3 regions of the Mesorhizobium sp. B1-1-7 genome follow, and region 1 is predicted to be linked to each of the others. Evidence: predicted binding sites of a transcription regulator. Region 1 holds the regulator's gene; each other region holds the start of a gene.
The links. Region 1 encodes PhoB, which activates phosphate uptake and scavenging genes when phosphate is short. Its sites were predicted from a motif close to TGTCATNNANCTGTCAT; they were not measured.
Positions count from the first base shown of each region.

Region 2: FJ978_RS27025 (esterase-like activity of phytase family protein) is a predicted target of PhoB. The motif match lies at 1,960-1,976, and genes of this name have one in related genera.
Region 3: phnC (phosphonate ABC transporter ATP-binding protein) is a predicted target of PhoB. The motif match lies at 2,126-2,142, and genes of this name have one in related genera.

Region 1 is NZ_VFWQ01000010.1:252,366-255,640, forward strand. It holds gene FJ978_RS19215 (ROK family protein) at 1-822, shown strand, start outside; gene phoB (phosphate regulon transcriptional regulator PhoB) at 1,141-1,830, opposite strand; gene phoU (phosphate signaling complex protein PhoU) at 1,847-2,554, opposite strand; gene pstB (phosphate ABC transporter ATP-binding protein PstB) at 2,578-3,275, opposite strand, start outside.
Region 2 is NZ_VFWQ01000019.1:5,112-8,386, forward strand. It holds gene FJ978_RS27020 (L,D-transpeptidase) at 1-272, shown strand, start outside; gene FJ978_RS27025 (esterase-like activity of phytase family protein) at 362-1,852, opposite strand; gene FJ978_RS27030 (FAD-dependent oxidoreductase) at 2,153-3,275, shown strand, end outside.
Region 3 is NZ_VFWQ01000003.1:436,119-439,393, reverse strand. It holds gene phnE (phosphonate ABC transporter, permease protein PhnE) at 1-123, opposite strand, end outside; gene phnD (phosphonate ABC transporter substrate-binding protein) at 179-1,087, opposite strand; gene phnC (phosphonate ABC transporter ATP-binding protein) at 1,189-2,046, opposite strand; gene FJ978_RS06895 (DUF1868 domain-containing protein) at 2,181-2,891, opposite strand; gene FJ978_RS06890 (DapH/DapD/GlmU-related protein) at 2,975-3,275, opposite strand, start outside.

The DNA of each region.
Region 1 (3,275 bases):
ATCGACATCCGCAGCGTCGCCCGCATCGCGCTGGCGGTCCAGGGCATCACCGACACCGAGGCGCGAGCCATGCTGTGGTCGCCGATCACGCCGCAGACCGACATCGCCTTCGCCGACATATTCGAAGCCGAGTTCGGCATCCCCGCCACCATGGAAAACGACTGCAACATGATGGCGGTGGCGCTGCGCTGGCGCGATCCCGAGCGCTACCGCGACGACTTCATCGCCATTCTGCTGTCGCATGGCATCGGCATGGGCCTGGTGCTGAAGGGCGAACTGTTCACCGGCACCCATTCCTCGGGCGGCGAGTTCGGCCACATGATCCACCGCCCAGGCGGCGCGCTCTGCCGCTGCGGACGGCGCGGCTGCGTCGAGGCCTATGCCGGCAACTACGCCATCTGGCGCAACGCGAGACAGCTTGGCGAGGACACCGAACCGATCGACGTCAGCGACGCCGACATGCGGGCGCTGGCGGCTTCGGCGCGCGACAAGGACGGGCCGGAGCGCCAGGCCTATCGCAAGGCCGGCGAGGCGCTGGGCTATGGCCTGGGCAGCCTGTTCGCGCTGATCGATCCCGCCCCGGTCGCCATGGTCGGCGTCAGCGCCGCCGCCTTCGACCTGATCGAGCCGGCCTTGCGCGAGGCGATTGCACAGACCGCCGGCGGCCAGCACTCGAAATCGATCTCCTTCGACACCGAGCCTAACGAACTGCCGCTGATCCGCGAAGGCTGCGCCATGCGCGCTCTGACCTTCGTCGATCAGGAAATATTCGCGCCGGGCGTGCAGGCGAGAGCAGGCGCGGCTGGGAAGAACGTGGCGTGAAATCGAAGCCATCGTAACATCCGTGGGTTGGACAAAGCCTCACGACTTCGTCATCCCTGGGCGGAGCAGGAGCGAAGCTCCGTCGCGGAGACCCTGGAATCCATGCCGCGACCTTGGCCACGGAGTGCAGCGGAGCAGAATTCCGCACCGAGGCAACGCTTCGAAGTCGCGGCATGGATCCTCGGGTCTATGCCGCGTCGCTTCGCTTCTTGCTCCGCCCGTGGATGACGAAGCAATGGACGTTTTCGCGAATCGCCAAGGTAAAGCGATCCGGCTTAAGCACGAAATCCGACTGTCTAACCTTCCGCGCCGAAGAACCTAATCTTCGCGGATGGCGTACCCTGCCCCGCGAATGGTGCGAATCACATCCGGCATGCGGCCATTGTTGACCGCCTTGCGCAGCCGGCCGACATGCACGTCGACGGTGCGCTCGTCGATGTAGATCGTCTCGCCCCAGACATTGTCGAGCAGCTGGCTGCGCGAGAACACGCGGCCGGGATGGCGCATCATGAATTCGAGCAGGCGGAACTCGGTCGGCCCGAGCCGGATCTCGCTCTTCTTGCGGTAGACGCGGTGCGATTCGCGGTCGAGCACGATATCGCCGACCTTGAGCACGCTGGACAGCACTTCAGGCTTGGCGCGGCGCAGCAGCGCCTTGACGCGGGCCATGAACTCCGGCGTCGAGAACGGCTTGACCAGATAGTCGTCGGCGCCCGTGGAGAGCCCACGCACGCGGTCGCTTTCTTCGCCCCGCGCGGTCAGCATGATGATCGGCAGCCGCTCGGTCTCGGGCCGCATTCGCAGGCGCCGGCAGAGTTCGATGCCGGACACCGCCGGCACCATCCAGTCGAGCACCAGAAGGTCGGGCACGTTCTCCTGCAGGCGGATCTCCGCCTCGTCGCCGCGCGTCACCACCTCGACCTGGTAGCCTTCCGATTCCAGATTGTAGCGGAGCAGCACCCCTAGCGGCTCCTCATCCTCCACCACCATGATGCGTGGCGCGATCATCGGCTGGTCACCCCTGCTATGCCGCCGGCGCCGACATCGCGGTTTCGTCCTGCTTCGGGCGATTGGCGGGCAGCTGCGTGCCGGTCAGCACATAATACGCATTCTCGGCGATGTTGGTCACGTGGTCGCCGATGCGTTCGAGGTTCTTGGCACAGAACAGAAGATGCGTGCAGGCGGTGATGTTGCGCGGATCTTCCATCATGTAGGTCAGCAGTTCGCGGAACACCGAGGTGTATTTCACGTCGATACGCTCGTCGTCGGCGCGCAGCTTCGCCAGTGCCGCGGCATCACGCGCCGCATATTCCTCGATGACACCTTGAACCTGGATCAGCACCAGCTGCGCCATCGCGTCGATGGAGTGCGACAGGTCGCGCGGCGTGGCGGAGAGCCCGACCGTGCCGACGCGCTTGGCGATGTTCTTGGCAAGGTCGCCGATGCGTTCGAGATCGCCGGCCATGCGGATCGAGCCGACGACATGGCGCAGATCGTCGGCCATCGGCTGGCGCTTGGCGATCAGCGTGATGGCGCGGTCGTCCAGCTCGCGCTGGCGCGCATCCATGATCGCGTCATCGGAGACGACGCGTTGGGCGAGCGCATTGTCGGAGTTCAGCAGCGCCTTGGTGGCACCGCCGACCATCGAGCCGGCGAGGTCGCCCATGTCGCTGATCAGCCTGCTGATCTGTCCGAGATCTTCATCGAAGGCTGCAACCGTGTGTTCGGCCATGATCCTGGTCCTCGTATGCGTGATCAGCCGAAGCGGCCGGTGATGTAGTCCTGCGTCCGCTTCTCGCGGGGCGACGTGAAGATCTTCTCCGTCTTGTCGAACTCGACCAGTTCGCCCAGATACATGAAGGCCGTCTGCTTCGATACGCGCGCCGCCTGCTGCATGTTGTGGGTGACGATGACGATCGTGTAGTCGGCCTGCAATTCGTCGATCAGCTCCTCGATCTTGGCGGTCGACAGCGGATCGAGCGCCGAGGCCGGCTCGTCGAGCAGGATGACTTCCGGCTTCACCGCCACGGTACGGGCAATGCAGAGCCGCTGCTGCTGGCCGCCCGAAAGGCTGAGGCCGCTGGCATTGAGCTTGTCCTTGACCTCGGTCCAGAGTGCTGCGCGCTTCAGCGCCTGTTCGACGCGGCCGTCCATCTCGGCCTTGCTGATCTTCTCGTAGAGCCTGACGCCGAAGGCGATGTTCTCATAGATCGACATCGGGAACGGCGTCGGCTTCTGGAACACCATGCCGATCTTGGTGCGCAACAGGTTGAGGTCCTGCGAACGGTCGAGAACGTTCTTGCCGTCGAGCAGCACCTGGCCCTCGGCGGTCTGCCTGGGATAGAGCTCGTAGATGCGGTTGAAGACGCGCAGCAGCGTCGACTTTCCGCAGCCCGAAGGGCCGATGAAGGCGGTGACGCTGCGTTCGGGCAGCGACAGCGTGATGTCCTTCA
Region 2 (3,275 bases), on a different contig from region 1:
CCCGCGCCCTCTATCTGTTCCGTGACGGCAAGGACACGATGTACCGGCTGCACGGCACGCCGGAGTGGGATTCCATCGGCAAGAACGCGTCGTCCGGCTGTGTGCGCTTCATGAATCAGGACATCATCGACCTCTACAGCCGCGTCAACGGTCCTGCCCAGGTCTTCGTGCGTCCCAATCTGTCGGCCGCCGGCAAGATCATGGCCGTGTCGAGCAGGACAGCCGAGCCGATCGATGCTGGCGTGCCGAAGGACGCGGAGATGTTGAAGTAGGCGCCTTCGCGGGTCCCTGGCAGGGCTGATTCATTCGATCGTGGCAGGTCAAGCGGGCGCGTCAGGCGCGCCCGCTTGCATGGGTATCGCTACTTCTTGGCGAGGCCGGGCAGCGTCACTTGATAGACCAGGAACATGGTGTCGACATTGGCGCCGTCGTCGGCTTTGTAGGGCGCGCCGACCTGGAAACCGTCCTGGGCCAGGAAGTCGTTGTCATTGGCGACGAACAGGAAATAGTCGTCCGGCAGCTTCGGATCGAGCACGCTTGCCAGCGACATCGCTTCCCATTTTTCAGAGAGGTTGTCGTGATCGTTCGGCGCGCCATTGTGCAGGCCGAAGCGGCCGAGCTGGGCATTGTCGTTGATGTCGATGAACGGCGTCAGCTTGGCCGGTGTCACCGATGGATCGAGCACGCCCTTTGGCGCTACCGGCTTGTCCTTGTCGAAATCCGTGCCGGCGATGTCGGTGGCGGCGGAGACGTCGACGATGCTGATTTCGCGGTAGAGCGAGGTATCGCCCTTCAGGCCCTGGCCGTTGCCGCTGTCGCGCGCCAACATCAGGAAGGATGTGTCCGACAACGCCACGATCTCGCTTTGCGCGGCGACCTTGGTCTTGCCCTTGGCATCCTTGAACACCGGCAGCGGCACGACATACTCATGCGCCAGTTTCAGGTGGGCGAGATCGGACGCGTCATAAACCAAGGCTCTGGTGTTCCGCCGCGTCGCAGGAGAATCGCCGCCATCCTGCCGGGTCGCCGACTGCAGCACGGCGATCAGGAACTTGCCGTCCGGCGTCATCGCCATGCCTTCGAGGCCCTGGTTGTTCTGGCGGCCGGTTTCCGGATCCTTGGGATCGGGCTCGGCGGCACCGGGGCCGGGATTGTCGGAGGAGAAGTTCGGTGTCCCCTTGCGCATCGGCACCAGGGCAGCCGGCGGCTGGGTCGCCGACATCAGGCGGCCTTGCGCGGAGAAACGGTAGATGTTGGGGCCATATTCGTCGGAGATGAACATCGAGCCGTCGGGCAGTCGCACGATCGCTTCGTTGTCGAGGGCGAGCTTGCCGTTGGTGGCGGCGGGCAGCATCGGCAAGTCGCCGGCGGCGGCGCGCACGTCCGACAGCGGATCGAGGCCGGTGGCGTCGGCACCCTTGTCGTCGGTGAGCAGCATGCTGTCGGCAAGCGTCGCCTTGACGCTGGTCTGTTCCTGGCCGGTAGCTGGGGCGGCGCTCGGCGCGACGGGGATAAACTCGATGCCGATCGTGTTGAGGCGCGGGCGATAGTCGGTGGTGCCGGCGACATTGTAGCCGCGGTCGGGCAACAGCCAGAGCGAGCCCTTGTAGCCGGCAGCGTCATGCGTCCAGCCCGATGTGTCGATCGACATGCCGGAGCCCGAACCGAAGGTTTCGCCGAACTTGTCGCGCTGGGCGGCCGGGATGCGGCCGACGCCGACGAGGCCCTTGTTGACGGGGCCCTTGTTGACGAGGCCGCCGACAGTCGCGGTGCCGTCGGCAAGCGCTGGCGTCAAGGCGGTGAACAAGGCCAGCGCGACGCCAAGCGACGCGGTTCGGTGCAGGTGTTTCATGGACAATCCTCTTTGTGACGAAGCGTGCCGGAACGGCCGAAAGCTGAAGGAGGCGTCACCTCGATGATGCCGCGCGCGCCTCCCCGAGAGCGATCTACGGCGTGAACATGATGCTTGCGTGACAGTGGCGGCGTGGGTCCGCCGGCTTGTTCGCGTACCAACAAAGAAACGCATTCGCGCGACCGAATTGATGGCGCTTTGCCACGCGGAGTTTCGCCCAGTGCGGCAAGTCGACGGCGCGCACTGGACACATATGTCTAGTACGTCTATGGTGCCGACCTCGAACAGGGGAGGGAAGCCTTGAAGTCGCACTACCGCGCAGTCGTCATTGGAGGTGGCGTGGTCGGCGCCTCGGTGCTCTACCATCTGACGCGGTTCGGCTGGTCGGATGTGGCGCTGATCGAGCGTGCCGAATTGACCGCCGGTTCGACCTGGCATGCGGCGGCCGGCTTCCATGCGCTCAACGCCGATCCCAATGTCGCGGCGCTGCAGGACTACACGATCAACCTCTACCGCGAGATCGAAGCCGAATCCGGCCAGAACATCGGCCTGCACATGACCGGCGGCGTCAATATCGCCAGCGATCCCCAGCGCTGGGAGTGGCTGAAATCGGCCTGGGCGGTGTTCCAATCGGTCGGCATCGAGACCGCCCGGCTGGTGAGCCCGCAAGAGATCAGAGAACTCTGCCCGATCGTCGATGTCTCCGGCGTGCTCGGCGGACTGCACGATTCCAACGAAGGCCATCTCGACCCCTACGGCACCACCCATGCCTATACTGGCGCGGCGAAGAAGCGCGGCGCCGAAATCATCCTGCGCAACCGAGTCGTCGAGTTGAAGCCGCGCGCCGACGGAAGCTGGGATGTCATCACCGAGCAGGGCACCATCGTCGCCGAGCATGTCGTCAACGCCGGCGGGCTATGGGCAAAGCAGCTCGGCCGCATGGCCGGCGTCGACCTGCCGGTGACGCCGATGGAGCATCACTATTTCATCACCGAGGACATTCCCGAGATCGCGGCACTCGACCGGGAGATCGGTATCGCCGTCGATCTCGACGGCTTTTCCTACCTGCGCCAGGAACGCAAGGGCGTGCTGCTCGGTGTCTACGAGCAGAACCCGAAGCACTGGAACATGGATGGGGCGCCGTGGGACTACGGCATCGAGCTCATCCCGGAAGACATCGACCGCATCAGCCCGGAACTCGCCAAGGCGCATGAGCGCTTTCCGTGCCTGGCGACGGCCGGCATCCGCAAATGGGTCAATGGCGCCTTCACCTTCACGCCGGATGGCAATCCGATCGTCGGGCCGGTGCGCGGTCTCAAGAATTATTGGGTCGCCTGCGGCGTCATGGCCGGCTTCAGCCAGGGCGGCGGCGTCGGCAAGTCGCTGGCCGAATGGATGATTTTCGGCGAGCCGCAGGCGGATA
Region 3 (3,275 bases), on a different contig from region 1:
GGCGACAAGCAGCAGCGCGACGCCGAGGGCGGTATAGAACCGGCGCAACGACGTCTGCCGTCGCCAGGCGTCGGCCATCTGATGGGTAGCGCCAGAAGAGGGGGCTGTCACGGAAAGGGTCATGATCGGAGATGCAAAAAGGGCGGCGTTTTCAGCGCCGCCCTTTCCGATTTCGCCGTTAGCCGCCGATGGCTGCCTTACGGGCTTCGACGATGACGTTGTAGAAGTCCGCCTTCACCGGAACGTAGCCGGTAAAATCGCCACCTTCGACGCCTTCGAAGCAAGCCTTGTCCTTCTTGGGCAGGTCGGTGAAGAAGGCGGTCAGCTTGGCGGTCATGTCGTCGCCGAGCGCGGTGCGCACGACCAGCGGGCCGTTCGGAATCAGGCCCGAGCGCCAGACTTCGACGAAGTCGTTGGGGTCGACGGCGCCCTTGGCGACTTCCTTGTGGAAGGTGCCCGAAGTGTAGCCGTTCTTGAAGTCGCCGATGCCCGAGGAATCGTCCACGGCGACGTCGACCTTGCCGTCACGCACGGCCAGGACGTTGTTCTCGTGGCCGCCGTTGAACTGGGTCGAAGCGAAGAAGGTCTCGTTCGAAGCGCCGGTGTCCTTCGGGATCTGGGTCAGCGGGATCAGGTAGCCCGAGGTCGAATCCGGATCGGCGTAGCCGAGCTTCTTGCCCTTGGCCGACTTGATGTCGGTGATACCGGAGGACTTGAGTGCCAGGCCGATCGAATAATAGCCGGTGGCGCCGTCGGTCTGCTGGGTGGTGAGGATCGGGGTAACCGCCTTCGGGTCCTTAAGGGCGACGCTGGCGTAGCCGGAAGCGCCGAGTTCGGCGAAATCGAGCGTACCGCCGAGCAGGCCTTGGATGACGCCGTCATAGTCGGCGGCCGGGAACAGCGAGACCTTTTCGAAACCGAATTCGGCCTTCAAATGGTCGGCCAGGCACTGGTAGTTGCGCAGCCGGTCGGTCTCGTTCTCGCCACCGAGAATGCCGACGCGGAATTCCTTCATATCGGCGGCGTGGGCCATGCTGGTGGCCACGGCGAGCACCGAAACGGCGCTGAGAACCATCTTCCTGAACATTGATATCTCTCCTGTAGGTTCCGGCCCCGCGCCGGCAGCGTTATCGATTTTGACAGGTGCCCTTGACGCGGGCGGACGATCCGAGCCGCTCTTTCTTGAACTCAGTAAGCTGGGAATGCAGGTTCGAGCGGTCCGGCGGATGCGGCGATCTTTCGCTTGAAGGCAACGCTGGTGGAGGTGATGGCCTCCGAAATCTCGCCACCATTGCTGTCGGCGCCGTAGACGAGGCGGACGGCCTCGCGGTCGAGCTCTTCCGGCGCGCCATCGAAGACGACCTTGCCGGCCGCCATGCCGATGATGCGGTTGCAATAGGTGCGGGCGGTATCCAGCGTGTGGAGGTTGGTGACGACCGTGATGCCTTCGCGCAGATTGATGTCCTGCAGCGAATCCATCACCACCTTGGCATTGAGCGGGTCGAGCGAGGCGATCGGCTCGTCGGCGAGGATCACCCTGGGCTGCTGCATCATGGCGCGGGCGATGGCGACGCGCTGCTGCTGTCCGCCCGATAGCGTTCCGGCGGGCTGCAGTGCGGTGCGGGCGATGTCGAGCCGTTCGAGGGCGGCGACGGCCTCGGCGCATTCGGCGCGGGAGAACATGCCGAAAAGGTTCGATATCGTCGAACGGTGGTTCAGCTTGCCGAGCAGCACATTGGTCAGCACGTCGAGGCGCGGCACCAGGTTGAACTGCTGGAAGATCATGGCGCAGTCGCGCTGCCAGCGCCGCAGCGGCGAGCCGCGCAACTGGGAGACTTCGGCGCCGTCAAAAAAAATCGACCCCTGGCTGGGATCGATGAGACGGTTGATCATGCGAAGAAGGGTCGATTTACCGGCACCGGAACGGCCGATGACGCCGACCATCTGACCCTGCGGGATCGAGATGTTGATATCGCTGACAGCGGTGTTCTTGCCAAATCGTCGGGTGACGCCGCGGATTTCGAGCGTGGCTGAGGTTGCTGGCATGGGCAGGTTCCCGTCAGGACCATGTTGATTGTCAGGCTTCTCGCCTAACGCAGCCACATGAACCTGCCGTGTCGCCTGGATGTCAGTTTTGTTACGCTCCACAGGCGCTGCGTCATGCGCCCGTTTCCGCGCGATCAGCCGAGCACTTGCAATTCCTCGAAATGCTCCATGTCGCGGAAGCTGCAGAATGCGGGCGGCTTGATCTCGATGACCGGCGCCTGGCGCGCGAAAAGCGCCAGGCAATCGTCGAACAGCGTCTGCCACGCGGCCGCCCTGTCGTCGGCAAGACGCTGGATCTGATAGGCGAGGGTGATGTGGAAGACGTAAGCGTCGTGATCGGGGTGCCGGTACCCGAACGGGACCGCCAGCGCATCGCGCCATTGACGCATGATGCGCACGTCGTCGTCGGTCGCGCCGGCAACGGTGAGGCCGCTCGGCACGATTTCGACCACCCTGATGTTGAATGGGCCGAAGCCCCGGAAATCCTTCAGCCGTTCCAGATAGAGGCGGGTCATGGCCTCGATGCTGGTGTCGAGCGGTACGTCCTGGGGCCAGTAGGGCAAGCGGCGGCGATACTCGATGACGCCCTGGAATAGCGTCATGTGCAGGCTGGAGATGGGGGTGAAGGCCAACCGGTCGGCGTCAGGCATCGCCAGCATCTTCTCGCGCACCGCAAGCACCACGCCCTGCGACGGCGAGCCGCCGACCAGATGGCTGACGACGGTGTTGCCGGGCTCGATCAGGAAGTTGCCCGACGTGTCGTAGCGCGTGCCGAGATGCGCCGGGGTGGTAGGATTGGAGCCGGCAAAGAATCCGGCGAGCGAGGGGCTGATTGTGTCGGGCATGGCGATCTCCCTGGGAAGATGGCGTCCTGTCCGAGTCGTGTGTCAAGGGTATGAACGAGTTCCCATGACGACGATGTGAGGAGCTATCCCTCGTATTTCTCCAGGAAGGCTTCGGCAGACAGTTCCCGGAAATCATCGAGTGAAGCGCGCAGCCTGGCATGATCCCAATCCCACCAGGCGAGTGCCTGATAGCGCTCCGCCGTTCGGCGGTCGAAGCGCTCGCGGATCGGTTTTGCCGGCACGCCGGCGACGATGGTGTAGGGGGCGACATCCTTGGACACGACGGCTCCAGCGCCAACCGCTGCGCCATCGCCGACGGTGACGCCGGGCAGGACGGTCGAGCCATGGCCGAGCCAGGTGTCGTGGCCGATGGTGACGCGCTTG